One region of the Chryseobacterium sp. BIGb0232 genome, then DNA from elsewhere that is predicted to be linked to it. Evidence: riboswitches for the same ligand, from Rfam matches in the RefSeq annotation. Region 1 holds a riboswitch; the other holds the start of a gene.
What was found. A riboswitch is a leader RNA that binds a small molecule or an ion and turns the genes downstream of it on or off. The one in region 1 is predicted to bind cobalamin.
Positions count from the first base shown of each region.

Region 2: linked by a shared signal. The riboswitch ahead of metE (5-methyltetrahydropteroyltriglutamate--homocysteine S-methyltransferase) and the one ahead of M2372_RS03690 (acyl-CoA thioesterase) in region 1 are both predicted to bind cobalamin.

Region 1 covers NZ_JANUEH010000001.1:855,924-872,740, reverse strand. Annotated here, with positions in the region: gene M2372_RS03735 (chorismate-binding protein) at 1-848, opposite strand, end outside; gene M2372_RS03730 (hypothetical protein) at 875-1,078, opposite strand; gene M2372_RS03725 (hypothetical protein) at 1,312-1,542, opposite strand; gene M2372_RS03720 (PaaI family thioesterase) at 1,648-2,076, opposite strand; gene M2372_RS03715 (1-acyl-sn-glycerol-3-phosphate acyltransferase) at 2,116-2,700, opposite strand; gene M2372_RS03710 (PspC domain-containing protein) at 3,016-4,737, opposite strand; gene M2372_RS03705 (PadR family transcriptional regulator) at 4,749-5,078, opposite strand; gene M2372_RS03700 (XAC2610-related protein) at 5,599-6,303, shown strand; gene M2372_RS03695 (HD family hydrolase) at 6,305-6,895, shown strand; gene M2372_RS03690 (acyl-CoA thioesterase) at 7,078-7,461, opposite strand; cobalamin riboswitch at 7,577-7,757, opposite strand; gene M2372_RS03685 (hypothetical protein) at 7,793-8,590, opposite strand; gene M2372_RS03680 (hypothetical protein) at 8,671-9,558, opposite strand; gene M2372_RS03675 (hypothetical protein) at 9,590-10,252, opposite strand; gene M2372_RS03670 (endonuclease MutS2) at 10,390-12,537, opposite strand; gene M2372_RS03665 (hypothetical protein) at 12,600-12,956, shown strand; gene M2372_RS03660 (hypothetical protein) at 12,982-13,596, shown strand; gene M2372_RS03655 (GNAT family N-acetyltransferase) at 13,613-14,119, shown strand; gene M2372_RS03650 (uracil-DNA glycosylase) at 14,380-15,021, shown strand; gene M2372_RS03645 (hypothetical protein) at 15,008-15,505, opposite strand; gene M2372_RS03640 (DUF456 domain-containing protein) at 15,525-16,016, opposite strand; gene M2372_RS03635 (mechanosensitive ion channel family protein) at 16,193-16,817, shown strand, end outside.
Region 2 covers NZ_JANUEH010000016.1:67,660-84,476, forward strand. Annotated here, with positions in the region: gene M2372_RS24250 (BspA family leucine-rich repeat surface protein) at 1-1,054, opposite strand, end outside; gene M2372_RS24255 (Crp/Fnr family transcriptional regulator) at 1,378-1,956, shown strand; gene M2372_RS24260 (GNAT family N-acetyltransferase) at 2,016-2,438, shown strand; gene M2372_RS24265 (ferritin-like domain-containing protein) at 2,509-3,324, opposite strand; gene M2372_RS24270 (ferritin-like domain-containing protein) at 3,351-4,064, opposite strand; gene M2372_RS24275 (fasciclin domain-containing protein) at 4,142-4,711, opposite strand; gene msrB (peptide-methionine (R)-S-oxide reductase MsrB) at 4,831-5,346, opposite strand; gene M2372_RS24285 (RNA polymerase sigma factor) at 5,437-6,006, shown strand; gene M2372_RS24290 (anti-sigma factor domain-containing protein) at 6,013-6,837, shown strand; gene metE (5-methyltetrahydropteroyltriglutamate--homocysteine S-methyltransferase) at 6,943-9,246, opposite strand; cobalamin riboswitch at 9,421-9,607, opposite strand; gene M2372_RS24300 (Lrp/AsnC family transcriptional regulator) at 9,797-10,258, shown strand; gene M2372_RS24305 (bacteriocin-like protein) at 10,408-10,692, opposite strand; gene M2372_RS24310 (LexA family transcriptional regulator) at 11,128-11,919, shown strand; gene M2372_RS24315 (alkaline phosphatase) at 12,024-13,418, opposite strand; gene M2372_RS24320 (GTP-binding protein) at 13,496-14,695, opposite strand; gene M2372_RS24325 (MerC domain-containing protein) at 14,702-15,040, opposite strand; gene M2372_RS24330 (Fur family transcriptional regulator) at 15,129-15,521, shown strand; gene M2372_RS24335 (AraC family transcriptional regulator) at 15,542-16,417, opposite strand; gene M2372_RS24340 (Xaa-Pro peptidase family protein) at 16,564-16,817, shown strand, end outside.

The DNA.
Region 1 (16,817 bases):
TAAAGCCTTGCGCATCTAAGATTTACAAAATAAAGAACACTCTCTTCAGTTTCCACTTTTATATAACCGGCATAGAATTCACGCGGAAATTTCTCGTACTTTCTGATGTTTTCATTGCAAAAATCCTTAGGTATACCACAAACTGCCGGAGTAGGGTGTAGATCCTGAATCAGGTTATCAAGGTCATCAGGTTTTATAGTTGTTTTAAAATCTGTACGGAGATGCTTGATATTCCCTGAAACATGGTCATACGTTTCGGATTGCTGAACCTGATCAGAATAGTTTTTAAGAATAGTCTGAATGTAAGAGGTAACCGGTTTTTGCTCTTCAATTTCTTTTTCTGTCCATTCTTCAGAAACAGGAAGAGTTCCTGCCAATGCCATAGTTTCAAACTCATGTGTAGCTTTGTTGAATTTTCCCAATACTTCCGAAAAGGCCCCCATCCACGCATTTTCTCTGTCATTAAACAAATACCTGAAGGCATTAGGGTAGGATTGGCATAAATTCTCAAAACTAGCCTTATAATCAATCGTATTAAAGGCTGTAAAGATTTTTCTTCTTGAATAAACCAGTTTAGGAAGATTGTTTTCTTTAATGATTTCAATTACCTGCTGTAAAGTATTGCAGTATTCCTCTTTGGTTTCTGCTGTAAAACCGGTTGTATCCTCAGGAAGGAATTCATTGGTAACAGAGAGATCATGAAACTTTATTGGATCGGCTTTGATGATATTTCCATTAAAGTTAATTTGGGTAAGGCTGTTATAAGAATAAAAATTGACAGCATCTTTATCGTTTGTTTCCTCTACAGTATGCAATCCTTCATTGAAGGGAAGTTTGAAATAAATCATGAGTTATGAATGGATTTTGAAAATCACTAACCGGAAATAATATAGGAAATTCCGAAGTTGATTTTCCTTTCTGCAAAGGTATCATTTCCTGAAGAAATATTTTTAGCAGAGCTAATAAAATTATTCAGATTATTGGTATATTTTGTTAGCATATAAGATTGAGACGGATTTGAAGAATAATTAAAGTTTTTGCGAACAGATATATAGATGTCATTATTAAACACTGCCATATTACTGTTTTTACGCCATTTTTCCAGTAACAATATTGGTATTTGTCCTCTGGAGAGGTAGGTGAAGGATTGGTTAAAGTCCCTAGAAAATAAATATTCCCGTTATGAACGATCCCATTTCCAACGGAAAAATTTGGGTCATTTGATGCATTTAAATATTCTGACAGAGTATGTTTTATCCCATTTTTCCAGAAATACCATGCAGGTTTTGGGTCAATCTTATCTATATTTGTTCAGAAGAGATACACATCATTATTATCAACAATAATTTTAGTTCCCATCAGGTTTTCTCCTTCCTGTACAAAGGTTTGCTGCCCGTTCTTCCAGTAACAGGCTTTAAATTCATCCACCCCGCCAAGATAGACGTCATAAGATGCTTTCTTTTCTATAAGAGTTGAATCTTCATTATTACAGGAAATACAGAATAAGAAAGCAGTTAAAAAAACTAAAATTTGAATTTTCATGGTTGTTGGTTTCTTATAAGATGCAAAAAAATGAAAAGGTTGCAGTAAGAATATAAAAAAAGCTCAAAAAAATTTGAGCCTTTGATTCTTTACTGTCAATTCAACCTACTTATTAATGATATTATTTGTCATCGTAGTATGGTTAATAAGTGTTCCTTTTTCATCTTTGATTTCAATTTCAGAAACGTGCATTGTTTTTCCTTTTCTGATGAATCTGGCAGTGGCTGTTACAATTCCATCCTTTTTACTTCTTAAGTGATTGGAGTTGATATTGGTTCCTACACCATAGTATTTGTCACCATCAATGAAAATATTAGAAAGACTTGAACCCAGCGTTTCAGCCAATACACAGCTTGCTCCTCCGTGCATGATTCCAAAAGGCTGGTGTGTTCTTGGCAATACCGGCATGGTGGCAGTAAGAGTTTCATTTTCGAAATCTATATCGATGAATTTAATTTCCATTGCTTTTGCAAGGGTTTCATCACCCCAATTGTTGATGAATGCTAGTATTTCTTCTTTGGTCTGACCTTTCATTTTTATAAAGATATGTGATGATTAATATATAATAATTGATTATTCGCCTGTTCCCATAATATTAGGGTTCCAGTTGGCCGGAATTTTAGGTACAATATCGTTTGTTACATAATAATCCTGAATTTCCTGCATGATTTCAGAAAATGGGACAGATGCAATTCTTTCATAAGGAATGGTATAACCCAGGTAAACAATATTTCTTTTAAAATCTCCTGCCGCCAGTACAATAGGCACTTTTGCTGCCATGGCCATATGGTAGAATCCTTTTCTCCATTTCGGAACCCAGCTTCTTGTTCCTTCCGGGGTAATCACAAGGCTGAAATCTTCCTTAGCAAACTGACTGGCCACAAAATTAACAAGGTCGTTTTTTTGGCTTCTATCTATCCCAATTCCTCCCAGTCCTTTTACAATTCCTCCGTACCAGGCTTTGGTGTGAGCATCTTTGATGATGATTTTCAAAGGTTTATTCAGGGACCAATAGGCAAAATTTCCTAAAATGTATTCCATATTATGGGTGTGCGGTGCCACCACCAGGATACATCTGTTGAGGACGTTAACATCGCCCTGCAGGACAACTTTCCATCCTAATAATTTTAACATCAGTTTGCCTATCAGCTTTTTCATAGATTCTTGGATTAAAAACAAAAAAGTATAACCAAATTGGTTATACTTTTACAAATATATTGAAATATTATTGCTCTTAAAACAAACCGTTGATTAAATCTACGATTTTCATTACGAATTCCATTGCAAATTGTATCATAATAAGAGTGTTTTTTTAGTGTTGGTTGGTTATTAAATTTTTAACTATACGAAATTAAAACAATTTTTTCACATAGAGAACTAAATAGTAGCTTTTTTCACTTTTCTGAGAGAAGAATGGTGTGAATTTCAAACGGTTGCTTTCCATTCACACCTTCTACCACTCTCTGTAGTTAATTATTTAGTTTGTATGGATATTTCGTTTTTTCCGTCCTTGATTTTGATATCTACATCCTTGTTGATCTTTTTAATATCAGATGCTACAGAATCAATTACTTTCTTAGCCTGGTTATTCGGAACCTTTTTACCATTGATGATAATGCTGTCCTTGTCATCAGAGTTATATTCTATGCTGGAACCGTTTACTGTGATTTTATTCTTTTCAATTCTGATTCCGTTTTCGTCTTCATCTCTGTTCTGATCATCATCATTAATACCATCACCATCCAGATCTCCATCTATATTGATTCTGTTTTTGTTCATTGAGATTACCCGCATTTTCTGTGGTACTACAAGTTCATAGTTCACTCTGTAATCTCTGAATCTGTGATCATAAGGATACTTTACGAAGTTAGGAAGCATTACTTTATTATTAATTACTTCTACAGGAACGGTAAGCTGGATAGGGAAGTTATATCCGTTTCCTTCTTTTTTGATAATAAGGTATGGTGTTTTGATATCCGGCTTTCTTGTAACTTCTACAGAAACATAATCTTCTTCATACACATTTTTCTTATCCGAATAAATATCATCATCATACGCTTTGTAGTTCTGTGGAATACTTACCTGTTTCATGTCTACATATATCGTATCAGAAGTTGTATTGATCGCTACATTTTCAGTATCTTCTTTACTTCCTTTGTAGATCAGATTTTTCTTAGCCATACTGATTCCAAAGTAAGTTCCCAGTCCTATTAGAAGAAGGAATAAACCTCCTATTACCCATCCGATGTTTCTCAACTTTGTTTTTGGAGAAAAGATCTTGATGCTTAATAAACTGAACAGAATAGCAGGGATTAAGCTTCCGATTACCATTATGGCTGCCAATACTTTATCAAGTCCCTGATCATCCATATAAAATCTGATCTGATTAGCCCCGGGAAAATCTGTATCCATTCCGAAAAGACCAAATAACACAAATACTCCGATAATACTTCCTACCGCCATCAATACGAAGATTCCTCCTACAATATATTTGATTATATTCCATGCTCCACTTCCTGCATTGTTGATGTAAGGCTTGTTTTCGTTGTAGATTTCTCCGACTCTCTGAGTGGATTCATTGGCAAACTGTACCAATTTGTTAGACTCATTCTTAAGATTGTCGAAGTTCATAGGCTTTCCCTGCATTTTCAGGAAATCTGCTGCAGTTTCAGCCTTTGGAAGTACGGCCCAAAGAATTACATAAAGAAGACCTATTAATGAAGAGGAGATTGCTGCAGTGAAGATTCCTAAGACGAAAACCCCCAGCCAAATCGCTCTCATAGCCGTAATATCCATTCCTACATACTGAGCTAAACCAGCACAAACACCTGCTACTTTTTGTTTTTCAGGATCACGGAACAATTGTTTCTTATCTGAGTAATTAGTTCCTGTATTGGTATTTTTAGTTGTATTTTTTTCAGAAAAATAAGCCTCTTCCTGTTCTTCGATTTTTTCAGGGGTTCCGATCTGTGCGATTACTTTTTCTACATCTGTATCGTTGATCACTTCACGTTTTCCCAGAGAATCTCTGAAGATCTCCACCATTCTTATTTCTATGTCATGCATTACCTCATCTGCTTCGGAAGCATCCAGTGAGCTTCTCAGAGCGTTCAGGTAATCGCTGAGCTTTATATATGCGTGTTCTTCTATCGTAAAAGAAAAACCTGCGAGTCCTATTGAGAGTGTCTTGTTCATAGCTTTGTTTTTTAATGTTGTTGTGTGATTTGGTTTACTGAGGCTGTAAGCTCATTCCACGTATTTAGAAGTTCATTCAGGAAAAGTTTTCCTTTTTCCGTGATCTGATAATATTTTCGGGGTGGCCCGCCTGTAGATTCTTCCCATCTGTAAGAGAGAAACTCTCCGTTTTTAAGTCTTGTAAGAAGAGGGTAGAGGGTACCTTCCACTACATCCAGTTTTCCTTTTTTCAGCTCATCTATAAGATCGGAAACATACATTTCGCGATTATTAATGAGACTTAGAATACAGAATTCCAGAATTCCTTTTCGCATTTGCGCTTTGGTATTTTCAGTATTCATCTTGTATAAGTTTGTTAATTAGGTTATATTTTTAGAAAAATGCTCCTAGCTAGTTGAGCCTATTCTAATTTTACATTACAAAGATATGTAAATAAAATGGTATTATGCAATACAAAGTAGTGAAATTTTTAAAATAAAACATTTAATTAACTAATAATCAGTGTTATAATTTTTAATTCATATTTTTGAAAATCTTATTTTGAGAAAAAAGTCTTTTGAAAAGTTTAAGATTTTGATGAATTTTGGAAAAATATAGAGGATGAAAACCGTTTTTACTGATAGTTTATATACCTGGTTTTTTACCTGTGGTAAAAATGTGTTTTATGTATAGTGATCCAAATAATTAGTGAAGTATTTGGATAATTTTTGTGTACAAAATATCCAAAATTCAAAATAACAGAACTGACTGTTATCTTTTCAAGTTTTGTCACTCATGTAAATACGTTTGGGTTTTGAAATCGGAGTAATGATTCGTATTTTTGTTTGGACGTTTTTAAAAAACATTTGAACCTATATTACTATGAACATGAATATTTTGAATTATTACAGGAGTTTATCCGCTTTTATATTATTAGGACCTTTATGTTTTGGGCAATACCAGCTTGAAGTCAAAAATATATCAAAAAATTATAGTGCTGTCATTCATTCTGAAAACTGTTTTGAAGGTAGTTGTAAAGGCAAAAGTACAGTAGATCTGTTTAATAACAACAATACCAAGGTCCAGACTTTTGTATCTGATGACCTGGTAATAGACTTAAAGCCGGATCAAAAACCGAGGCCCGGAAAAATGATGACGCTGACCGATGAACAGAGATCGCTTATCATAGATGATTTTAATTTTGATGGTACCGAAGATATAGCTATAAGGAACGGAAATATGGGGAACTATCACAGTGCTTCATATGATGTATACGTTTTCAACAGTACAAGAATGAGTTTTGTAAAAAGTAAAGAGCTTACGGATCTGGCATCGAATGGGTTTGATATTTTTGATGTTGATTCCAAACGCAAACGTCTTATCACTTCCGGAAAATCGGGATGTTGTGATATTTTCACTACAGAATATGCCATAATTCCGAATAAAGGACTGGATAGAGTTTTTGAAAAAGAAGTGGATATGACTAGTGAAGACCATGTAAAAGTGATCACGAAAGAAAAAGTAAACAATAAATGGGTAACCAAAACCAAGGTATATACATCAGAACAATATAATAAAGATAAGTAAGATGAAGATCCAGAAAGAAATTGATTTTATCCTGGCAGTAGATGCCCTGAAAAATGTACAGCGAAGAAATTATAATGCAGACGATTCCAGAAGAGAGAATACAGCAGAGCATTCATGGCAGATTATTATTCTTGCCCAAATCCTTTATCCGTATGCAAAAAACCGCACAGATATTGATTTGTTAAGAGTTATAAGAATGCTTTCGATTCATGATCTTGTAGAGATTGAGGCAGGTGATACTTTCCTTTTTGATGAGGCAGCAATGGTGGGGAAGTTTGAAAGAGAAAAGATTTCCGCACAGAAGATCTTCGGAATTCTGGATGAACCTTTAAGAACAGAATTCTTTAATCTATGGCTTGAGTTTGAGGAAGAAGCAACTCCAGATGCTATTTTTGCATGTTCTATCGACAGAATTATGCCTTTTATTCTTAATTCCTATACTTCCGGGAAAAGCTGGACAGAAGCTGGAGTGACTGAAAAACAGATCAGAAATATGCTTGAAAATGCTATTACCAGAGCGTCAGACGAAATGGGAGAGGCTTTTGAAATGTTGTTGAGCAGAGGTCTGGAAACAGAAAAGGTCTTAAAATAATCTGAGTTTGATAAGGATGGTCAGTTGGGAACATGGAGGCTGGAAGTTATTCCTGTAATTAATAAAAGTCACTTGTTTGGCCTTTCTGATATCAAAAAAACAGAAATGTTTTATTCTGAATTTAGAGTAAAATAAATATCATAAAATTTTCGGGCGGCCAAAGGCCGCCCGAAAATTTTTATTTATAGTATCTGGATTGGTTTCTTGAATTCATCAATTGCTACAAAGGTGAAGTCACCTACAATTGCTTTTTCTCTTTCATAAGAATACATCTGCTCTGTATAGATTTCCACACTTACTTTCATACTGGTTTTTCCAACATATGAAACTTTTCCGATAAGCTCTACAATCGTTCCTGCAGGAATAGGTTTTTTAAAATCGATTTTATCACTGCTTACTGTTACCACTCTTTTTCTTGCGAAACGAGTCGCTGCAATAAAGGCTACTTCATCCATAAGCTGCATGGCAGTACCTCCGAAAAGGGTATCATAATGATTGGTTGTGTTAGGGAAAACCGCTTTAAAGATTCTGGTTTCGGCAGCTTCAATTCTTTCTTCTGTAGTCATATTTCATTATTAATTAAAGCGAAATGAAATAGTATCAAAACAACAGAATAATGACAGGAACTTTGGAAATCCCTGAAATAATCCATCAGATCAATAAAACTTCAGATCGCGAAAGTTTCTTGTTTAAGAAAGCGGCAGGTCTCCTGACTTGTAACATCTTTATCTCCTTCCCATGCCTCGCACAGTGGATCTTTTAATAAAGATTTCAGTTACTTACAGTTGCGCGACAGTCCGTGATTTTCACACGGTTCCCTTTTAATCTGCGGTGATGCAGAACCAGTTTCTATGATGAATAAGCGTTAAAACTTTTTCGGCTGCAAAATTAATGAATTTATTCCGGATTATGATAAATAATCTGGCTGATTACTCTTCCCTTTTTAATGGTCCACAGAGTGGTATACCTGTATTCTCCCGAACCATTGATCATATAAAGGAAAATGTTATCATTGTCCAGTGAAGTTACCCCTACATTGTTAAAATCCATAGTAGGCTGGAACATATTTTTGATAGCTTCTCTCACGAAAACAGACCCTCTTCCGGGCTGCTGAAGTCTGATCGATTTGATTTCCGTCATCCCTTCAGGCAGATCATTTCCGATACCCCAAGGTTTTACTTTATCAATAGTAAGAAGTTTTCCTTCAGCATCCTTTTCCTTTTTACGGTAACCGGCATTGGATGGGTAAACATCAATGACGACTTTGCTTCTTTGAGCAGTAGGAATTTTAGGATCAGAATTGTCTGTGAAGATTAGAGATCTTCCGTTTTTAGATTTGGACGGAGTATAAGCAGGAAGCTGATCGATAAAAGCAATGCGCTCTTTATTTACCATTCCTTCTTTATCAAGAGTTTCATAGCGTACAAAAGGCTTATCTTCGTCCTGCTTTTCAGGATATTTGATCCAGATCCATTCCGTTTCTCCAGGAGCCGGCTTTACATAAACAAAAACATCCCCTTTGCGCATACGGATCTTATCTACAATTTTCCTATAGTTATCCTTATGTACACGTACATTGGCGTAGCCTTCTTCAGCTTTTACAACACCAAAAGGAACTTTGTTTTGCCCTTTAACGAAGGCTAAAGAAAAAATACTGAAAGCAGACAGGTACAATGCTTTGTTTACTGAAATCATCTTAACAAATTTTAGATTCCCAAATATATAAATTAAATGCTTTTTGGATGGGTAAAATAAAAAGGTATTTACTGAAATTATCAATATCCTCTGAATAATTTATAAAATTCATCATCAGGAATATAATACTTGTCATTCTCCTGTAACCATTCCAGAGATTCTTTACTGAGATTTAGTTTATCATAGGCTTTGGTTTTCAAATATTTTTTTTGTCCATCGACGATACGGTATATTATTTGCCCTGTTTTATCGTCTACCAATAGGGTTCTCTCTTTTGTCGTTCTATCTTCTGGATGTGGAGAAAGTGAAATATACCAATAGGAATGAATGTCATTAAAAGCTCTATCAATACCTATAAAGGGAGATCCATATGAATCCGCTATAGTCAGAAGATCATAAAAAGTCATCCTGAAATGAGAGTCATGGTCTATTTTCTGTTGTAATGTACCATCTTCAGAATAAGCGTACCATATTCCTCGCGGATAACCGGAAGCTTTTACTCCGTATCCAAAATGTTTTATGGTATGAATTGAACCATTTTTGTAGAAGTCAACTTGGGTCTTAAATGAGTCAGAGAATTGCTGGGTATATCCTGTATTTTCAGTTGTTCTTGTATAATACTTCTGTGTATCTTTTTTACCAGTCAGAATAAGGCTGATTATTCCGTCCTTGAATTCATAAGTCGTTAATGGAATAGGGTTGTCAGATTTGTCTCTCAGCTCAGCAATATGTTTATTGTTGTCTTTATCATGTCCTACTTTGTAAAATGTCCCATTGACTGGCTGCTTTTTTTTGGCATAGGAAGCCAGGGTCTCATAAGTAGGTATAATTAGGTTTTCCTTTGAAATATCATCAATTTTTATCGTACTGAATTTTTGTGCCGGATTGGGTGTTTTCTGCTGTGCACTCATAAAAGGTGAAATACTGAAAATTCCAATTAAAAATAATGATCGATATATCTTGTCCATATTAGAATAGTTTTTCATCTACAAATCAGTATTAAGAGTCTGATCTTTGATTAGATGAATCATAAATAGCTTTCGGATCATTTTTCAGGTAATATGAAAAGACTCCGAAAAATAACATCAGGAACAGGAATAATGCTCCACATATATAAAAAGCTGTTCCAAAACCATAACTAATGGTCATTTCACCTCCCAATCCCATTCCTATTTGGTTGTTTCCCAATCCCTCCATCTTGGACTGGAAAGTCAGATAGAAGGCCAATAAAGAGATCAGCCCAACCAGAGAAATGGAAATATGATAAATATACTTTTTCTTAATACTTTTGATCAGGTGAATGACAATTCCTGCAATAGCAGCTAAAAATGCAATGATGATAAGCGGGCTCGGCGGAATATTTTCTTTACCTTTTTTATCCTTCGAATCATTTAGAGGAGAATATTCACTATCAGTGTTTGATGATTTATCGCTTGAATCATTTCCAAAAGCTGATCCAAAAGGAGAGTTCTGCTTAAGGTTTTCCTTCATACGTTCATTCATTGCCTGTTGGGAAACCCCTGTTACCAGATCAGTTCCTTTAATAGACATTAAGGTTGTATCCCCACATTTTATCAGGAAAAAAGGAAAGAAAAAACAGAGGATGATAACTGTATAGCTCGGTATAGGAAGAAGGTCTGAAAGTACTTTTAATGGTTTCATAAATTATTGTTTTGCTTAAAAGTAAGAAAAATTATATTGATAATGTACAAAAGAAAAGAGAGCATCCTCAGACACTCTCTTCCATTATTGTATTCCGTTAATTTTCAAATTCTGAAATTAATCCATTTGAAAATAGATTAGATTCTCTCTAATTCATCCGCATCGATCGTTGTCTTGAAGGTTCCATAGTTAACAATAACCTTATTTCTGGAAATTTTCTCAATGGTTCCTACGCTGGTACTTCCGGTGATGCGGACACGTTGGCCTTCTTTCATCCAGACTGCACGGTCACTCTTACGCTTTTCTTCCAGCTTCTCGTTCGTTTCAGCAATTTTTTCAATCACATCTTCCTTTTTAAGCTGTTGGGTGATCTTTCTTTTAACCACCTGAAGACGTTTGGTTTCATCTTTATCAGCACCAATCTTCCTGAACTTCTCCTGTTCAAGCAGTTTTACAAAATCCTTCACAACGTCTTTTCTGGATTTCCCTTTCGTATAGCTGTCGATGAAAGTTTCAATTTTGTTTCCAAACTGAAGCTTACGGTGTTCCTCTTCATAAAGTTTCTGGAAATTGAACAGTTTCTGTTGCAGCTGTTCATTCAGTTTCTGAAGATTATCACGTTTGTCTTCTACAGACTCTTTTCTTTCGGCAAGATCAGATTTCAGTTTTTCAACCTCAAATTTCTCCTGCTGTAGCTTTACAATTGTTTTATCAAGATTCACAATATCATGCTCTACCTTTTTCTTGGCAGAATGAATGATAAATCTTGGGATTTTATTCTTCTCAGCAACTTCAAAAGTAAATGAACTTCCTGCCTGGCCAACCTCAAGTTTATACATAGGCTCCAATGTTTCCTCATTGAAAAGCATTGCCGCATTCTGAGCATTCGGAAGCTGTTCTATAACAAGTTTGATATTCGTGTAATGCGTCGTAATGATTGCAAAGCTCTTTTTATCATAGAAAAATTCCATGAAACTTTCAGCCAGCGCGCCTCCCAGTTCCGGATCAGAACCTGTTCCGAACTCATCAATCAGTAAAAGCGTATTAGCATCAGCCTCACGAATGATTCCGGACATCTTCTTTAACCTTGATGAATACGTTGATAAATGGTTTTCAATAGATTGATTATCACCAATATCAGTCATGATCTTCTCAAAGAAAAACATCTCAGACTTTGGATGTACAGGAACCAGAATACCGCTCTGAATCATCAGTTGCAGTAATCCCACTGTTTTCAATGTAATTGATTTTCCACCGGCATTAGGTCCGGAGATACAGATAATTCTGTTGTGCTCCGTTAAAGCCAGGGTCTGGGAATGAATCGTTTTGTTCTCAACCTTATTTCTCAACCATAATAGAGGGTGGAAGGCTTCTCTTAATTTTAATGTTTTATGACGGTTGATCTTTGGAAGAACTCCGTTGACCAGGTCTGCAAACTTAGCTTTAGCCCTTACCAGGTCCAGATCAAATATATACATCTGATACCTCCACAGCTGAGGTTGAAATTCTGCCAGTTCTGCTGTCAGTTTTCTTAAAACCTTATCAATCTCTTTTTTCTCTTCCTCCTCGTTTTCACGAAGATTAAAGTAATGTTTTACTACGCTGTCCGGTTGAATATAAGTGATAGAACCGGTTTTTGAAATTCCCAGGGTTCTTCCCGGAACTCTTTTCTTAAAACCTGATTTTACCGCTAAAACCCTTTGATCATCAATAATAGTTTCCCGTATATCATCCAAAAAGTCACTTTGTCCGTAGGTGGTCAAAGCACGGTTGAAATTTTCCTGAATTGCTTTTTTAGCATGCTGGATTTCAGTTCTTATCCCTTTTAAGGCCGGAGAAGCCTCACTTTTTACTTCACCAAAACGGTTGAAGACCTTATCTACCTTATCGATGATCTCTTTTCTGAATTCCAGGATAGAAACCTCTTCCAGTAAAGTAGGAAATGTTTCCGGCATGGTAGGGAAGAACTTCTGTAATCTTCCGATCTGTTCCGTGATGGTTTTTATTTTGATGAAAGCACTGTTTTCCAGACGGTAATTCTCAATAAGCATCAGTTTCAGCTCACCTTCAATATCTTCATATTCATCAAACGGAATCGCATTTGAACTTTCAAAACTCGACAGATATTCTGACGTTTTTTTCAGTGAAAGTTCTGCCTCGTCAATTTCCATCGGACGAAGTTGAAGAATTTTTTCTCTTGTTTTCGGAGAATACGCAAATGGGGAGATTTCCGCGAGCAATTGCGGAAACTCTAATTCGTCTAAATCTTCTTTATCTATATACACAGTGCAAATTTAGTGAGAATTTTGATTATTACGTATATTTGAATGATTTACAAACTATATCCATGAAACAATTATTCTTTATCCTGCTTTTCATTTCGGTAGGTATTCAGGCTCAGATTAAAAAAACTGACTCCGGAAAACGAAGTAATATTGAAAATAAAAAACGTTTTAAAAGCTATAAGAAAGCTGGAAATTATGGTATAAAAAGCTCTAAAGATGATCAGGTGAAGAGAATTATTAATCTCAGTCAGCAGACTGATAATTCTAAAAAAGAAATCGTAAAGAAAAATGATAACGGAGGATTAATAATTTATGAAGAAAGATCCTCGGTAAGATATAGAATGTATCTGTTTATTGGTTTAGATGCTGGTACGGATAGCTTTTTAAGAGATAATAAGTTGATGACGAGAGGAATCTGATAGGACACCATCTTAAAAATATATCATGAAAAACTTATTGTTTATTTCCCTTTTTCTATCTGCAGCGGTTCATTCACAGGTTAAAAAAATGGATATTGAAAAGTTTAGAAAACATATAGGTCTTACAGATAAAGAAAACATAACAGGCAACAGAACTTTTACCTATGAAAATGGGGGTAACGTTATTACTCTGTGGCAACAAAGCAGCGGAGAGTATAGAGAAGATGTACAGAAAAAAAACAGTGTTTATGCCACAACTTTTCTTTATAATCAATATACTTATGCTTTACAATACGAAGGTTTATATTGTAAAGGTACACCTGTTGGAATTCATAAAAAATATTCAAAATATGGAAAGCTGATTGAGCAGACTGATCAGGATTTGTCATTAAGGGAAATAGGTATTTTTACCAGAAAAGATATGGCTAAGATTATGAAAAGGGATTTTAATATCAACATTGAAAAAGAAGACGAGCTTTATATGATGAATGCTTTTGACAAAGATGGAAAGTATTTTTGGAGAATTGTGTGCAGGCCTCACCCTGAAAAAGGAGCTGATTTTGCCCCTGCCTTTGCTTATTTGTTTGATGCCAAGACAGGTGAGTTTTTAAGTAAGTCAGTCTTTGTAATAGAAGGATAAAATAACGAAAGAATAAATGAAACTGGAAACAGAACGCCTGGTCTTAAAAGCTATCAATGAGGCTAATACTGAAGAGATCCTGCGTATCAGGAGCAATGAGGTCATCAATCAATATGTAAAAAGGAATTCTCCAAAAACCAATTATGATGCCTTAGAATTTATCCTGCACATCAAAAGAAAAACTCAGAATAAAGAAATTATTTTCTGGGGAATCTCATATAAAGACAATCTCAGTCTTATCGGAACGATATGCCTGTGGAATTTTTCAGAAGACAGAAAGACCGCAGAAGTTGGATATGAATTACTGCCGGAGCATCACCGAAAAGGAATCATGTCTGAAGCTCTTCATGCTGTTTTGGATTATGGGTTTAATGAACTGCAGCTGGAGGAGGTTTTAGCTTTTACAAGCAGATTCAATGAAAATTCTAAGCAGCTTCTTTTAAAACATCATTTCATTTTTGAAGAATATCAAAAAGATGAACGCCATCCCGACAATATTATTTTTAGCTTAAGAAGGTATTAGTAACCGGTGCCAGTAGTTTTTTCTATCTTTAGCCACAAACAGATTGATAGTACACACTATATATAGAATGAAATAAAGTCCTTAACTGGTTTGAGAGATACTTAAAATTGATCTTGTATCTTCAGAACTTTGGAACAGCTTTCTGTTAATCGCTTTATCCATTGTGTTATCCTGTTTTTCCTCTATTTTAATTGAAAGAAAAGTCAAGATATTTAAAGTCTGACCTATGCTTTTATTTTAATATTAATTACTTTTGCATTATGACCTGGACAGAAATTTTAACCCCGATAAAAAGTACAGAATACTTTACAACTCTTTGGGAAAAAGTAAAGAATGAATATGCAACTACCAAAGTTTTCCCTCCGAAAAATCAGATTTTCAGAGCATTGGAGTTAACACCATTTGATGATGTGGAGGTGGTTATCATTGGTCAGGATCCATACCATAACGATTATCAGGCTAACGGATTGTGTTTTTCTGTTTCAGAACAGGTAACTGCTCCGCCATCGCTTAAAAATATTTTTATTGAATTAAAAGATGATCTTGGAGTCGTAAGAACTTCTAAAGAGCTGGATGACTGGGGGAAGCAGGGGGTTCTTTTACTGAATGCAACGCTGACAGTTCGTGCCCATTCACCCAATTCCCATAAAGATCTAGGTTGGGAAACCTTTACTAACTATATTATTAAGGAGATCTCTGATAAAAAAGAAAATGTGGTCTTCGTATTGTGGGGAGCTTTTGCACAGAAAAAAGCCGAACTTATTGATCCGGCTAAGCATTTTATATTGAAATCGGCGCACCCGTCACCGTTTTCCGTTTATAGAGGTTTTTTCGGAAGCAAGCCTTTCTCAAAGATTAATGAATATCTTGTTTCCAAAGGAAAAAAGCCTATTTCCTGGTAGTATCAGAGGAAGCTCCGGCTTTTTTGATGCTGACTCCTATTTTATATTTTCCGTTTAATTCTGTAGTCCCTCCTGATTTAGGATAGGGATTGACTTCCTGCAATGTGATAGTGTACCCATTGAAGTCAGCAGACTGATGATAGTTACGATTCGGGAAATCCATGCTGGCAAGATTTAAAAGAACAGGTCGGGTAGAGATCCCCATCACTTCAACCTGAGCAAGAGCGGCTCCGGCCCAGATACAGTTTACCCCTTCAGGACAGCGGCTATCCTCTGAGATCCCTTTGAAGGTAATATTCATCTGATATTCTTTCAGAAACTTATTTTCTCCTTCGTCCAGATAAATGATCCCGTTTTTCTGGACGTTAGACGTTGTATGGCTTGTCATTTCAGAGTTTTTTGAATCCGTTTTGGCTTTCTTTTGGGCATCACATCCTGTTAATGCAAAAATTCCCAGACTGAATAAGATGGCTTTATGGAACATGATTTCTTATTTTTTTAGATTAAATAATATCAAACATATTAAGAAGTACTACCAAAAACATTGCCACACCCACTACAAAGCTGAATCCCGTACCATAAATAAACCCGATTAAGGCCCCTTTAGTGGATTGTAAAGCCTTGTTCATATCCTTGCTGTCATGAAGCATTTCACCGATAAATACTCCAGCAAACATTCCAATCAGGAAACCCAAAGGAATTGGAATGAATATTCCGACAATGGTTCCTATTACAGATCCGATACTTCCCCAGCGCGTTCCCCCATATTTTCTGTTGGTTCTTGCCGGAATCACATAGCTTAAAACAACAGAAGCTGCTGTGAGAATTCCAAAAGCCCAGATATAGATCATTGGAAGATCAGCATCCGTCCCGAATTTGTAGAGCAGCAAGCCGCAGATGCTTAATAAAAGCCCTGGTAAAACGGGAAGAAATGTTCCCAATATGCCGACAAACAATAAAATAAGACAGAGAATATTAATGACAGTTGTATCCATTCTTTAAAATATAAACGAAGATATGAAACCTCAGTGATTCAACAAATATGCTGATGATGAAAATAGAAGAGTTTCCTGAATGATATAGAGGAAATTTATAACCCGTTTTAAAATTTGGGATGAAAATTGATTGTGAATAGTAACATCATCATCCTTAATTTTATAAATTTGCTGTAATGAAAGATGACCTACAGGAAACCAAGAACTATTTGCAGGAAATAAGCGAACAGTTATACCTATATATCACCCAGATCTCTCCATCCGGGCTGGATTGGATTATTCATATTATTGTAAAACTGGCTTTGCTGTGTGCGGTATTTTTAATTGTAGATTTTGTTTTTAAATTTGTTATCAATTTTATTTTCCGTCTTTTTCACAACGAAGAAAAATTTCCGGTACTTAAATCCATTTATCAGTCCAAAATTACCAATTCAGTAGCTCATTTTGCTGCTCTGACTGTTGTGGGTGGAATACAGGGATCTATTTTTCCGGAAGGAGCGTTACCCAAGACGACCATTTTCATCATACGATGTGTTAACTTAGGATTAGTAATGATTTTAGCTGGGATGCTGTACAGATCATTAACGGCATTCAGAAATTATTTCTCCATCAAGCAGGATTTTTATAAGATCATGGCATTGAATGCGATCTCTGAAACTGTAAAAATTCTGGGAATCTTTGTCTTTTCTGTTGTGGGACTTTGTGTAGTATTCGGAATTAAAGGAACAACCATTGTTGGAAGTCTGGGAGCTATTACAGCTGTTTTGGTTCTCGTTTTCAGAGATACTATTCTGGGATTTG
Region 2 (16,817 bases), on a different contig from region 1:
AACCAGAATTATTAAATCCGAAATATACATAGGCTGAAGGAACATTTTGAAAGCTGATATTCCAGGCAGAAATATCCTGATTAAAAAGCGTAGCACCATTAAACATCATAAAACCATAAGCACCTCCAACTTTACTAACATCCCAGTTTCCAATAGGCTGATTAAATGACGAAGCATCGGTAAACATCTGGTCAAAATTTACTACTTTACTGGTGTTCCAATTATTAAGAGGCTGATTAAAGGATTTAGCATTAGAGAACATATAACGGAAATTCGTCGCATTGCTTGTATTCCATGAATTTAATGGCTGGTTGAACGCTACCGCATCCTGGAACATTGAAATGAAATTGGTTCCGGACGAGGTATTCCAGGCAGAAATATTTTGATTAAAAGCTGAAGCTGAAGAAAACATATCCCGAAAATCGGTTACTTTCGCTGTATTCCAGGTTCCAATATTCTGGTTAAACAATTTGGCCTTGTTAAACATACCATTCATATTCGTAATGGTGCTTGTGTTCCAGTTAGAAAATGAATCATTTCCAATCAGAGAAGGACAATTAGAGAACATTTGTGATACATTGTTTATTTGGCTTAAATTAGGTGTATCTGTAGCCGTTACGTTAAGATTCTGACAATATGCAAAGCCCTGAGTAAATTGCTGAAGCCAAAGTATATCTCCCCATTGACTCACTTCAAAGAGTTCCGGATTTCCGGTGGTATTCATATAAGCACTGCCTTTAAATCCATAAAATAATCCATTACCGTTGGATACTTTCACTTTGTAGGTTGCCTGGATTGGATTGGTATGTAAAGAAGTACCAAAAGAAATAGTCGTAAAAGTACTGGTATTAGAGGTTACAGAAAGAATTCCATTATGCTGAGGATATCCTACTTCTTCCCAGCTAATCGTGTAGTTGGTTCCTGTCCCGCCAAAAGAGATTGCATTATCGATGGTACCAGTGATATTAGGTTTCCACACCGTAATAAATTCATTCTGTGCATAAGAAATGAAAAATAGAAAAAGAAAAATGATTACTAGTTGTTTTTTGAACATAATTTAAAATAATAATTTTAGGTTAATAGTTTGATTTAATAAGATGATGACTTCCCGGGGTTCTTGATCTTATCTCTAATACAAAGATATAGATTCATAGCGACAGAACTTGTCGTATTAAATTTTATAATACATTTTTTTTTACTTTTTTAATAAAAAAATACATTTTATTTAATTGATAATCAGCATAGTGTGGGTTTTAAATATTGTTGTTATAATTAAACAAAAAAAATGTCAATTTTCATACAGTTTCGTCCAAGTTTAAGATATCCCTGATAAAATGTATATTGTACTCTCCTATTCTTATTTCTGTATTATAGATTATGCTGTTAGAAAAATTATTCAAGGAATTTAATGTAGATGTCAATACATTCAATTCAGCTGATTCTAAACGATTTGACCAATATTTTGAAAGAATTTTGGTTAAAAAGAACACATTCCTTATCAAAGAAGGCGAATTGGAGAAATACAGTTATTTCATTTTCAGTGGAATAGCCCGTTGCTGGACTTTAAATCATAAAGGGGAAGAGCAGACTTTCTGGTTTTGCAAGGAAGGTTCATTCTCTTTATCCAATATCTCCTTTACCCTACAGGAAAAGTCAACTTTTAATGTCCAGGCCCTAGCAGACTGTGAAATGTACAGAATAGATCAGGATCAGGCAGTCAAACTATACGAAGCAATTCCTGGGTTGAAAGAAGTTTTTGATGATCTGACTGCCAGATTGCTGAACAGACTTTTAATCCGGAATATCAACCTGATTAAATTCTCTCCGGAACAGTATTATTTACAAATGATGGCAGAATATGGCAATACTTTCAATTCTATTCCATTAAAGGATATTGCATCGTATCTGGGAATTACCCCTCAGGCGCTCAGCAGAATACGGAAACGGATTTTTTAACCCAGGTTCAGTGTTTCAAATATAGAAAATACGATTTTTGCTACTCAAAATTTACAATTATGATTAGAGAAATAAGCAAGACTGATTATCCTCAGTTAATGAAAATATGGAAAAGTTCCGTACTCAATACCCACGATTTTCTGAAAGAAGAGGATTTTAATTATTATAAAAAAGAAATTCCCGGCTATTTTGAACATGTTACCTTGCTAGGTTTTGAAGAAGGTGGTACTTTAACCGGGTTTATGGGAATTGCTAATGGAAATCTTGAAATGCTGTTCATTCATAACGATTACCGAGGGAAAGGAATTGGTAAAAAACTGATTCAGTACGGAATTGATCATTTAAAAGTGACCAAAGTAGATGTCAATGAACAAAATGAACAGGCTGTTGGTTTCTATCAACATATAGGATTCCAGGTGCTGGAAAGGTCCGAATTAGATAGTCAGGGTAAAGAATATCCTATTTTACACATGGGATTATAACTTTATATAGCTAAAAAGCATCCGATTGGATGCTTTTTATGATACAAATACTTTGTTTTTCTGCGTATTACTATACAATAAATAATGATGCAATAGCCTGCGCATCACTTCCACTCAAAATTTCATCATAGGCTGCAGATCCGGCAGGGGCTCCAAATAGAGTTCCCGTATTGTATCCTGCCTGATTTACATTATCTTCTCCTGCATATACAGGATCAGTTGCTGAAGGCATATTTCCTCCATTGGCAAGCTCAATCCAGCCTTTATTGGCTCTCATTCTTCTTACCTGTGAGGCATGCCTGGCTTCCACAGAATGAATCTGTAATGCAGCCTGAAGGACAGCCTTATTTGACATAACATTTCCAGCCTGCCCTTTATAGGCTCTTACTCCTGTATCCTCAAAAGCCTGTGCCAGAATGAGAAATTGGTTGTAATCGGTAAAAGGGGAAAAGTTTCCACTTGCTGTAAAATCAAAGGTTGGTTTTGCACCCGGAGTTGTTCCCAAAGAAGTAAGCGTACTCTTCAAAAAGGTAACATGAGCTGATTCATGTTTGGAAATCTGCATAAAAACCGGTCTGTCAGAGTTCGGAATCAGACCTGCTGTGGAAAGCCCTAAAGCATAATATTCATTTTCCAGGTATTCAAGAACCAAAGCGAGTTGTAAAGCATCTGTTAAAGTACTTTTAAGGGCGGTCCCTGTCATTGCTGTATGGGTTGTTTCTGCTTTTGCAGGAGTAGTCATTAGTGCACCAAGTCCAAAGGGAACAGCTGCTACAGCTGCTTTTTTTCCAAATAGGGATAGATTTGTAATGGTTTCTAACCGGGAAGCTTCCGTTGTGAAAAATTTATCATTAGAAAGCTTGTCTAATAGTCTAAGAATGTTCATAATACAAGTTTTTGAAGATGAATAATTTAATTAATACCTCTTTCTTTCCATGTAAAGCGGTTTTTGATAAATCCTCCTGCTGCGGCTACGATATCCTTCGGCTCTTTAGCAAGATCAAGACCATTAGCATCTATCACATCATCCCCTGAAAAGTCAGCAGATCCCGGATTGATAAGGTTTCTGATAGCAGAGGCATGTCTGGCTTCTACGGAAACTATTTTTCCTGCAATAACAAGATAAGCCGCATTGGTAATATATTTCCCGGCACCATTATAGGCTGCCACGCCAGTATCTTCCAGTGCTTTTGCAGTTGCCAGTACAGAATTCCTGTCATTAAAATTTACATTGGGATATTGAAAATCAAGTTTCGGAAGTACGTTTTGAGTGACACCAGTGATAGCTGCTTTAAAAAAATCCCTATGGATTACCTCATGATGGTAAAGATCTGTGAAAATCTCTTTTTCAATACTGGAAATCCCAGTGTAAAAGTTATTCACCACTTTGGTATAAAAGTCAGCCTCAAGCTGCTCAAGAGCATAAGCATAATTTAATACGCCTACATCTCCGGCTCCTAAATCAAAAACCGGGCTGTTATCCATCATTTGAAAATCATCATCATCATTACAGCCAATCATAGTGAGCCCTGCAAGTGCCAGACCTACACCACTCAGTTTTAAAAAGTTTCTTCTGCCTGTATCCAGAGTTACCCCTTGATTAGAAACATGAATCGTTTTTTTCATAATATTAATTTTTGAAGTGTTTGATAATGGTAAAAAGAAAAAACAGCACACTAATATGCTGTTTAGATTCTACATTTTTACGGCATCAAAACCGTATCTATAACATGAATAACCCCATTAGACTGATTTACATCTGCAATGGTCACTTTGGCATTGTTTCCTTTCGCATCTTTTATATAAAGATCTTTTCCTTTTGTCCAGAAAGTAAGTTCTTCGCCCTGTACTGTTTTCATCATGCTTTTGCCGTTTCCTGCTTTTACAGCAGCCCAGATTTCTTTAGCGTTGTATCTTCCTGGTAACACATGATATGTCAATATACTTGTAAGCATTGCCTTATTTTCAGGCTTTACAAGAGTTTCTACTGTTCCTTTCGGAAGTTTTGCAAATGCTGCATCAGTAGGAGCCAATACAGTAAAAGGCCCTTTTCCTTCAAGTGTTTCTACCAATCCTGCAGCTTTTACCGCTGCAACTAAAGTTTTATGATCTTTAGAATTTACGGCATTTTCAATAATGTTTTTGGAAGGGTACATCGGCGCTCCTCCTACCATTACTGTTTTTTCTTTCGTCATTTGTGCAGTTACCTTTCCACTGAAAGCAAATGATAAAGCTATCATTGCTAAAACTGTGATTTTTGTTCGTGTGTTCATTGTAATATTTTTTTAAATTAATTATAGTTAATTTGTGCTTTTAATGTCATTTACGAGGTTGGTTTTATTTTAGATTGAAAAAAAATGAAATTTTATTTAACTTACTGTAAATTAGTGTGTTATTTTTTTATAGGAATAAAATCAAGACAGATTGAGTTCATGCAGAATCGTTTTCCTGTCGGTTTTGGGCCATCCTCGAAGATATGTCCCAAATGAGAACCACATCTTCCACACAGAACTTCTGTTCGAATCATATGGTAAGAAGTATCTTTTCTGTAGATAACACTGTTTTTACGAATAGGCTGATAAAATGAAGGCCAGCCACAAGTGGTCGCAAACTTTGAAGTGGAAAGAAACAATGGATTTCCACATACGGCACAATAATAAGTTCCCTTTTCATCAAGCTCATAATATTTTCCTGTAAATGCCGTTTCTGTAGCTCCTTCTCTGGCAACCTCATAGAGTTCGGGTTTTAAAATCTTTTTCCATTCAGAATTACTTACTTTCAACAGGTTTACGGCGGTATGGGAGTAATAAGGATTTTTGATTTTAAAATGATCTGCCTGTGCCTTATAGGTTTCTGTTGATAGGGCAATACAACAGATCAATACTGTTTTTGATATTAAGCTCTTCATATTTAATATTTTTTAAATATTTTCTTGAAACTATATACGACGTAAAAGATCTTTCGGATTTTATTGGGTATTTGTTTTATTTTATTACATTTGGATAGAAAAATAATTGCTATTAAAACAACCTATTCTGAGGAAGAACTTATCGTTTTATTAAAAGAAAAAAACGAAAATGGTTTTCATTATCTGTATGACCACTATTCAGGTGCGTTGTATGGAATTGTTCTTCGTATTGTTCAGTCTAAAGAATACACTGAAGAAGTTATTCAGGATGTTTTTGTTAAAATTTGGAATTCTATTCATCAATATGATGCTTCTAAAGGAAGGTTCTATACCTGGATGATTAATATTGCCCGAAATACAGCAATTGATTATTTAAAATCTAAAGGATTCCAGAACGAGCTTAAAAACCAATCACTTCCCGATTTCGTATATAACACTACAGAGCTATCAACGACCAATAACTCATCAGATTATATTGGATTTAACAATGTGCTTGAGAATCTGGAAGTGGACAAACAAGAACTTATTAATCTTGCTTATTATCAGGGATATACCCAACATGAAATATCCGAGAAACTGAAGATACCGCTGGGAACGGTAAAAACGAAGATGCGGAATGCATTGATGAAATTAAAAGATTTGCTAAAAGATTATCAATAAATTAAATTGAACACAAAAGAATACATATCATCCGGAATTATAGAATCTTATATTCTTGGCCATGCTTCTCCAGAGGAAGCAGGGATTTTGGAGTGTGTGATGAAGAATAATGCTGAAGTAAAGGCTGCTTTTGAAGAGGCACAAATAACTTTGGAACATCTTGCTACGGCTCAGGCTGTAACACCTCCAAGTGATCTGAAATCTAAAATCTGGAATAAAATTCAAAAGGAACAGTCTCCTGTTGAGGAAGCGAAACCTTCTCTTTCTACAGAGATTCAGGAAATTAATGATGACAGAGATATCAAAAATCCGGAACAGATACAGGGAAAAAGAAATTGGAAAGCTCTTGCTGTTGCAGCATCTGTTTTATTCCTTATAAGTATAGCCGGGAATCTGGTTTGGATGAATAACCAGTCTACAACAAAACAGGAAATGACAAAACTGGCAGCAGAAAAACAATCTCAGGATGCTGCCATGGAAAAGATGGATAGAAAACTGGATATGTTTTCCAACCCGGACATGCAGATGGTGATGTTAAAAGGAGTGGAAAAGCACCAGGAAGCCAAAGCAATGGTTTTCTGGGATAGAATAACAAAAAAAGTATACCTTAATGGTGAGCATCTCCCTAAAGCTCCAACAGGAATGCAGTATCAGCTTTGGGCTCTTGAAGATGGGAAACCGGTAAATGCAGGAATGTATACTGAAGATAAAGACAGTAAAACGGCTTTGGCTACTATTTCAAAAGCGCAGGCGTTTGCTATTACTCTTGAAAAACAAGGCGGAAGCCCCGTTCCTACTATGGAAAACATGTATGTAATGGGAGGAATTTAAATGTAATCATAGATTGAAATTGTGAATGTTTTCAGTCTCAAAATAATTAAAAAAATAAAAGCATCCAACTTGGATGCTTTTTGGTTGATATAAGGTTGAAAATAGTTAAGATGCATATTCTACAGAAGCCTCTTTAGCAGCTGCAACCATAGCAATTAAGGCTTTTTCTGTTTCTTCCCAATGTCTGGTTTTCAAACCACAGTCCGGATTGACCCAAAGCTGGTTTGAAGGAATTACATCCTGAGCTTTTTTCAGCAGTTCAGTCATTTCCTCCTTGGAAGGAACTCTCGGTGAATGAATATCATACACACCAGGGCCAATTTCATTAGGATATTTGAAGTCTGCAAAAGCGTGTAAAAGTTCCATTTGAGACCTTGAGCATTCTATTGTAATCACATCAGCATCCATATCTGCAATATTCTTAATGATATCATTAAATTCCGAATAGCACATATGCGTATGGATCTGGGTAGCATCTTCTACTCCACTTGCTGAGATTTTAAACGCTTCTACAGCCCATTTCAGGTAATTTTGCCAGTCTGTTTTTCTCAATGGAAGACCTTCACGGATAGCCGGTTCATCAATCTGAATAATTCTGATCCCTGCCTTTTCCAGATCCTGAACTTCATCACGGATCGCCAGGGCAATCTGTTTACAGGTTTCGGAACGAGGCTGATCGTCACGTACAAATGACCATTGTAAGATGGTTACAGGTCCTGTCAGCATCCCTTTTACCCATTGATCCGTTTGAGACTGAGCATATTGAGACCAGTAAACGGTCATAGGTTCAGGTCTGGAGACATCTCCAAAAATGATTGGTGGCTTTACACAACGGCTTCCATAGCTCTGTACCCAACCGTTTTTAGTAAAAGTAAATCCCTGTAATTGCTCTCCGAAATATTCCACCATATCATTACGTTCATACTCACCATGAACAAGAACATCAATTCCGATGCTTTCCTGCCAACGAATCGTTCTTTGGGTTTCCTCTTTTAATAAAGTATCATATTGCTCGGCAGTCAGTTCTCCCTTTTTGAATTTTGCTCTCCAGCTTCTTACTTCAGCAGTCTGTGGAAATGACCCAATGGTTGTTGTAGGAAATAAAGGAAGCTGTAATGCCTTTTGTTGTGCCTCTTTACGGACACTGAATGAATTTTTCCTTTGCGAATCTGCCTCTGTAACAGAATGTGCTCTTAGTTTTACATTTTCATTATGAATCAGTAAAGATGTTTTTCTGTCTGAAGCGGCTTTTTTATTGTTTTCAAAATCCAGAAGAATATTATGATCAGAAGTTTCCGAAGCCAGCTCTTTAAGGATTACCACTTCTTTTACTTTTTGTTTGGCAAAAGCCAGCCAGTTTTTGATTTCAGATTGAAGACCGGTTTCAAAATCTAAATCACATGGTGAATGCAGCAGAGAACATGAAGGAGCGATAAAAACTCTTTCAGATCCTAATTTTTCAACTGCTTTTTTGATGATAGATAAAGATTTTTCATAATCATTTTTCCAGATGTTTCTGCCATCTACCACTCCAAGAGATAAGCTTAGGCTTTCTGGAATAGAATCAAGTGCATCTTCAAGCTGCTCAGGGTTTCTTACCAGATCAATATGCAGTACATTCACAGGAAGTGAGGCTGCAAGAGACAGATTGTTTTTTAATCCTTCAAAATATGTCGTTACAATGAATGTAAGTTTTGGAAACTGTCTTCTAAGCTCAGCATACACAAAAGTATAGGCTTCTTTTGCCTTTTCAGTAAGGTCTAAGGCTAAGAAAGGTTCATCAAACTGAATCCATTCAGCACCCTGGCTTTGTAACTTTGATAAGATCTCAATATAAACTGGAAGAAGATTATGGGCAAGATCCAGCTTATCAAATCCTTCTTCTTTTTCCTTTCCTAAAAGTAAATAAGAAACCAAACCGATAATTACAGGTTTTGCATTGATCCCTGCCTGTTTTGCACCGGCAAATTCATTGAAAACCTTATCTGAGGTAAGTTTAAACTGCTGATTTTTATAAAATTCAGGGACTATATAATGATAATTGGTATCAAACCACTTCGTCATTTCCATCGCAGTGATATCCAATCCGTCTTTCTGATATCCTCTTGCCATGGCAAAGTAAAGATCCAGTTCCGAATTGTTCTTTTTAAGAGCTACCTCATGATAACGTATTGGAATAGCTCCTACCACAAGGCTCATGTCCAGCACCTGGTCGTAGTAGGAAAAATCATTACAAGGGATAAGATCGATTCCTGCTTCTTTCTGAAGGTTCCAGTTTTGACTGCAGATGGTTCTTCCTACGGTAAGAAGTTCTTCCAAAACGATTTTACCTGACCAATACTGTTCGCAGGCTTTTTTTAGTTCTCTTTTGCTACCAATACGCGGATAGCCCAAAATGTGAGTTTGCATTTTTACAAATTTTAAATTAAACTTATTTTAAATGCTCTTTGAATGCTTCGGAATGCTGTTCGGGATAGAAATTTTTGAAATCAGGTGATATAAGCAGTTGGTACAGTTTCACCCGGAGATAAAACGTACTGCAATAGATCATCTGTATGACTCAAAAGCTTCAGACCGCGAAAGCATTGTCCATTCAGTAAAGGCAGGTCTCCTGACTTGTAACAGTTTCTGTCATCCTTCCCGCTTTTGGCAGTGGATATCTAAGGACAGAAACCTTTGATGTGTTACTTACAGTTGCGCGACAGCTCGTGATTCTCACACGATTCCCTATTAATCTACCTTAAGTAAAACCTTTCCTGTTTGATGAAGATTGTAAAGAACTGATCTTTTAACAAAATTAGCTTTGGTAAAAGATTTTAATTTTGTATAAAATTAATAATACAGAATAAATAATCAATAAAGCATTTGATATTTGATAAATTAAGCTTTTTAAATGTATTTTTAGAGAATATAATTCTGTACATTTGGGTGATTTTAAAATATAAAAGAATAATATTCTGTGGAACAACTTGATGATAAGGACATAAAACTGCTGAAACTGCTTCAGAACAACGCAAAATTGACCGTTAAAGAACTTGCTAAGGAAATTAATCTGTCACCTTCTCCTGTTTTTGAGAGGGTAAAAAGACTGGAACAGGAAGGCTTTGTAAAAAGATATGCAGCAGTTCTGGATGCAGAAAAGCTTAACCGCGGATTTACAGTATTCTGCCAGATTAAATTGAAAATTCATGACCGCTCTGTGGGCTATGATTTTGTAAAAGAAATCCTGGAAATTGAAGAAGTGGCAGAATGTTACAATATTTCCGGAGATTTTGATTTCCTGTTGAAAGTTCAGGTTCGCGATATGAAACATTATCAGGATTTTGTATTTAATAAGCTTGGTTCTGTAGACTCTATAGGAAGTACACACAGTACCTTTGTAATGGCTGAAGTAAAAAATAATCAGGGCTTGACTTTATAAAATGACTGTTTTATTTATCTAAAACTTAACAGGCTTTAAAAACCTGTCAGAGTGTAATATATTTAGTATCATACTCAGAATAAAAAAATAAAAAAGCCGCTCTATTTTTAGAGCGGCTATACTTTTTTAATTTTTAATGGAGTTGCTGATTAGCAAGTAGAACCACACTCTAATAATTTGATGTGGATTACACCATTAACTACACACTGTGTTTGGCATAAAGCATTTCCTACAACAGTACCTACACCGCCGATAACTCCACCTACTGTAGAACCTACTCCGGTAACAACGCCACCTACGATAGTACCTACTCCTCCAAGAACGCCACCAACAACGCCTCCTAGACCTCCTAGTAAACCTCCGATTGGATCAAGTAATCCTTCTCCTGAAATTGATTTTAGTTCGTTTCTGTCTAGTTTTTTGAAATTTTTCATGATTAAAATTTTATATGATTAATACATCACAAATATATGATAATTAATAATAAACTCATATTATTTTGAATAAAATAATTAAACAATTTTATTATTTAATATTTTATTAATATAAACGAAAAATATTGTGTATATCATTTTTGTTTGTATCTGATTGATTCACTAAATTTTAAAAAACATATTTCAAATTTTAAATGTTGGAGTTAATATTTTCAATGTAAATTAACTTTTTAATGGTTAATATTTAATGTTTGTTAAAATGAGGTTTTAAAGGTAAAAACAGAGGCTACAACTGTAAAAAACAGGTGTTTTATTAGCTGATTTTTCTTGCTTTAGTTAAGAAGTGATAAAATTCTCTAAATTTTATGGTAAATGCTGTTCTGATTATTGACCACAGGGCGTAAAATTTGTATTTTTGTGGACATACTTCTATCAATGTCAATTTTTTCAAATAATATACGCTCTTTGAGAGCCAAGAGAAAGCTTTCTCAACAAAACGTAGCTGATGACCTTACGATCTCCCGGGTGAGATATTCTAAATACGAAAACGGAATTTCAGAACCTCCTATGGAGCTTCTTATTAAGATAGCCAAATATTTTCATGTCAGTATAGATCTGTTGCTGTCCGTAGACCTTCAGAAATATTCAACGGAAGATATGCTGAAGCTTCCGGATAACAGAATTGTTCTTCCTGTAGCTGTGGATGATCTTGGAAATGATACCATAGAAATCATTCCTCAGAAAGCTTCTATGGGATATCTGGAGGGATATAGTGATGTGGGATATATTGAAAGTCTTCAGCGTATTGCCCTTCCCTTTTTAAACAATGGAAAATACAGAGCATTTCCGGCAGATGGAGATTCTATGCCTCCATTCAGAAGTGGTTCATACATTGTAGGAAAGTATGTAGAGGGAATCGATGAGCTTAAACCTGGTAAGACTTATGTTTTCATTACCCAGAATGATGGGATTACGTATAAACGTTTTAAGGAGAATAAAGGAAATGCCATTTGTGTAACTGCTGATAACTCTTTCTATGAACCATACGATATTCCGTTTGAAGATATTGTAGAGATCTGGCAGTATGCTTCAGGAATTTTTCCGGAAGATTTTGAGCCCGGAGATTATGAAAGCTATAATTTCAAGGAAATGTTCAGGGAATTGAGACAGGATATCAAAGAATTGGATAAAAAAGTGTCTACACGCCGCAGAAAGTCTTCTCAATAAACGGGGTAATAATTTCGTACAAAATAAACAGGCTCTTCAAATCATTTTGGAGAGCCTGTTTTAAAACCAAATAAAAATATAAATATGATATGAAAATTTTAAATTTATAAAGGAACTGCGTTCAGCATTAGATGATGCAGATCCGTATTTTTAATGTAAGGCTGTAAAAGCTGGCTTCCAGGTCCAAAGGTCGCTACTTCTACATAGTCTCCTGAGTGGTCCATACTGATCCAGCCTACAGAATTCCGACTTTTCTGAATTTCTGAATACAGTTTGAACGGTAGTTTTTTATAATTATAAAGCCCTTCTTCTTTTTCAAGCCCATTGTAAAAACTTTGCAAATGTTTGGCTTCATCATTACTTAAAACAAGCTTATTAGCTTCAAATATCCAGTCTTTGATATCTTTAGCAGAATGATCTTTATGAATTTTATTCAGAATGTATTCATTGGTATATTGATAGTTTGAAATACTATTGAAATTTTTAGTGGTATCAGTGCCATAAATGGTTCCGGGATTGGCATTCCCATGATCTGTAGTGATAATCACTAAGGTATTTCCATCTTTTTCAGCAAAATCCATCACGGTTTTCACAGCTTCGTCAAATGCCAGCTGATCATGAATCAATGCGGCTATATCATTGGCATGAGCAGCCCAGTCTACTTTCCCACCTTCTATCTGAAGAACAAAGCCTCCCGGATGTTCTTTCATCTGATCAATTGCTGCTGCTGTCATTTCTGCTAAACTGGGAGTTTTCCCAAATTCAGAAAGATTAGCTTTGTCAATGCTGTAGGGTAAAGCTCCTGTATTGAAGATTCCTAGTATCTTCTCTTCTTTTTTTATTGTTTTCAGATCTGTATGATTTTTCAGAATCTGATAATTCTTTTTTTTATAGACAGAATAAAGATCTTTCTGATCCTCTCTTTTTGAGGGATTGAAAAACTCATCCCCTCCTCCCATCAGAACATCTATTTCCAGTTCTGCATACATTTCGGCAATCTGAGGTTCTGCATTTCTTTTGGCGGAATTGATACAGAATCCCGCAGGAGTAGCATGAGTAACTGTAACAGTAGTAACGCAACCAACTTTTTTCCCTGCTTTTTTATATTTCTGCCATATGGGAATATGTTTTTCTCCATTAGCACCGATATTTAATACCCCGTTTTGTACTCTTATTCCTCCTCCAAAAGCTGAACTTGCAGCAGCAGAATCTGTTACAATCGAATTGGCAGAGGCTGTATCCATTAAGGCTCTTGAAACTTTCTTCTCACGATATAAACTGAGCCAATGGCTTTCTTTGCCTAAAATATTTCTGGAATACAAATCTGCCATAGAAAGAGTTCCCAAGCTCATTCCATCACTGATCATGAATATTATATTCTTTGCTTTTCCGGTCCCGGATGGTTCAGTATTCCTTTTGGAACTCCAAAGTTCAGAGGGTGACAGGGATAATAACCCTGAAAGCAGTGCAGAACCTTTTAGAAATTTTCTTCTATCCATATATTGTATCAATAAAGCCCTAAATTAGGATATATTTTTATTTAATGAAACTTAGTTGCGTTAATTAAAAGTTAATTTTATATCTGTTCAGGAAATGGATCTTCAAAATCTGCTTTCCGGTCAAATAAATCTTTTTCATCATCATTGATCAGGCAATCCGTGAGGTCCTGCAAGATCTGTTCTTTGTTAAGATCTTGCCCAATGAAAACCAACTCATTCATTCTATCTCCCCAGTTTTTATCCCATCTGCTTTCAATAAATGCTTGATTTTCTATAAAAGAAGTATATTGCACCCTGTGGTTCAAAGGCATGCTACTCCACCAAACTCCTGCTTTCTCCAGGCGAAATGAGCCTCCTGCCTGAGAAAAATTCAGTGCATCATCAGGTCTGGATGCCAGCCAAAAAAGTCCTTTAGCTCTTAATATGCCTTCAGGATAATGATTGAGATATTTCCAAAGTCTCTCAGGATGAAAAGGTCTTTTATCTCTAAATACCAGAGAACCTATTCCATATTCTTCCGTTTCGGGAGTGTGGTGGCCGGATTGTAATTCTTTTTGCCAGCCTGCTGAGGATTGTGCCTGATCAAAATCAAATAATCCTGTATTCAAAATATGTTTTGGATCAATTTGACCGAATTCTGATTCCAGAATATCCGCTTCAGGATTTAGCTTTTTAATTGCAGATTTCAAGAATCCGAGAGTATCCGGATAAATCAAGTCTGTTTTATTCAAAATAATAACATTGGCAAACTCTATCTGGTCAGTAAGAAGGTTAACAATCGTACGGTAATCCCCATCAATATCAGTAAGACTGCGATCCATTAATCGTTCATTAGAGGAAAAATCTTTCATGAAATTAAAACCGTCCACTACAGTTACCATAGTGTCTACATAGCTGAAGCGGGAGAGATCAATTCCACTTTCTTCATCAATATAGGTAAAGGTTTGGGCTACCGGAATGGGTTCACTGATTCCTGTACTTTCAATCAAAAGATAATCGAAACGGTTTTCATAGGCTAGACGTTCCACTTCTATCATAAGATCTTCTCTTAATGTACAGCAGATACATCCATTACTCATTTCTACCAGCTTTTCTTCTGTTCTTGAAAGAGTGTTTTGATTTTCAACCAGTCTGGCATCAATATTAACCTCACTCATATCATTGACAATAACTGCCACTTTTAATCCTTGCTTATTATGCAAAATATGATTGAGTAATGTTGTTTTTCCAGCGCCTAAAAAACCACTGAGAACCGTTACAGGGAGTTTTTTATTCATGTTTTCCTAATGTTTATGTTTTTTTAAATTGATAAAATGTGCTGTAATCAGCCCCGCAGCTCCTGCATAGATCAATGGCAGATGAATTTCAAATATAAAATCAGTTAATATTGAAACAGCAATTAACCCGATTGAACCCCAGAATAAAATTGACAGCCAATGATTGGTCATATGCCTTGTTTGTCTGTATACCACAAAGGTTCCAATCAAAAGAAATGTAAGGTCGATATACGGATTATGTGATATTCCCAAAGGAATGATAAGCAATAAAGGGAAAACAATACAATGAATCAGGCATAAAACTGCGGCTGAGATTCCTACTGCATCAAGAAATTTAGACTTCATAAAAGATTAGGATTTGAATTTGTTATTGTAACTTTGTTGCAAATGTAAATATAAAAACCTAAATAACGCAACTTTGTTGCATTAAAATATGAAACAAGTCAGAAATACGCATGCCAAAACTGAAATCTTAAACCTTATTAATGCTTCTGAGGTGGCATTGAGCCATTCCGATATTCAAAAGCATCTAGGTGATTTGTGTAATAGAGTTACGATTTACAGGGTTTTGGAACGCCTTGAAAATGAAGGTGCTATTCACAGGATTGTCAATGTGGATGGTGTGGTTAATTTTGCAAAATGCATTGGGAAGTGTACTCATGAACAGCATTTTCATAACCATGTACATTTTAACTGTAAAAAATGTCATTCTGTGACGTGTATTGAAAACGCGATCCCGGAAATTAGCTTACCGGAGTATTTTATTGCTGAGGAATATAATTTTATCATCAGTGGAGTATGTCCAAAATGTACGATGGAAGCATAAATAAATTCCAGATACAGATTTTAATTTCTTCTGTATGCAGAAGGGGTTATGCTGGTGTATCTTTTGAAAAACCGACAAAATAGTGACGGTTCAGTAAAATTTAATATATCAGTAATTTCCATTACTGACAGATTGGTAGTTTTCAATAAAGATTTGGCTTGTGCTATAACCGCTTCATTGATCCAGACCAGGATAGACTTCCCTGTCTGTTTACGTATTATTGTAGTCAGGTATTTACTGGTGAGATGCATTTTCTGTGCATAAAAGGAAACACTTCTTTCTTCTTTATGATGGCGGTATAATAAATCAAAAAAAATAACTGTTAACTCTGTTGCTCTTGTATACCTTTGACCCTGTTCACCATTAGTATTATATACATCTTTTACTTCTGCCAAAAGAGCTAACAACAGGAATTGAAGTATATCTGTCTTACTCCTGCTTTCTTCTCTATGATAATGCGTAGAAATACTCGTATGATGTTGTCTAAAGATCTCAAAACCTTCATTATTTAACCTGAGACATGGTATTTGCCTTACTTCGTGAAAAAACAGGTAGTTACTCGAAAGAGAATCTTTGGAAATAAAATCCAGATCGAAAAAAATAGTGTCTATATGCAAATCTTCTGATATCTCTATCGGTTCCATCATAGAACCGGGAAGAACAACCATCAGCATATTGGGTTCCAATAGTCTTTTCTGAAAATTTATTTTCAGTTCTGCCCTCCCTTTTACACAGATGGCGCAGATAAAACCATTCACAGTATGCGGATAATTTGTTAATCCCTTTCGTACAGAATCTTCTGCTCTGTTTACGACAATTCCTTCTACATTCTGTAATCCTATTTTCTCAGACACATAAGATATACTGTAACTTTCAACATCTCTCACGCTTTCCATGCTATAAATTAAATTTCAGGTAAAGAAGATATTTATTTTCCAATAAAACAAACGTATTGCACATTTATTCTTCTTCCGGGATAATATGCTTCGATCACCGATCCACTTACTTTGCATCAGCTTTAATAATTAATAAAGATTGAGTTATGAAGAAAACAAAAATGGAAATACCATTGCCTTTATCATTGAAAGAGCGTGATCGTCGTTGGGATATTGCACGCATTATCATGAGAAAAAATGAACTGGACACTCTGATTATTTACGGAGACAGAGAATCTGCGGCACCTGCCCCGTTTTCTATTGATCATTATTTTACTAATGACAGACTTGGGTCTGTTGTGATATTTCACAAGGAAGAAAAGCCAATTGTTGTCACTTTTGCTTCAATGATGGTCGCTGA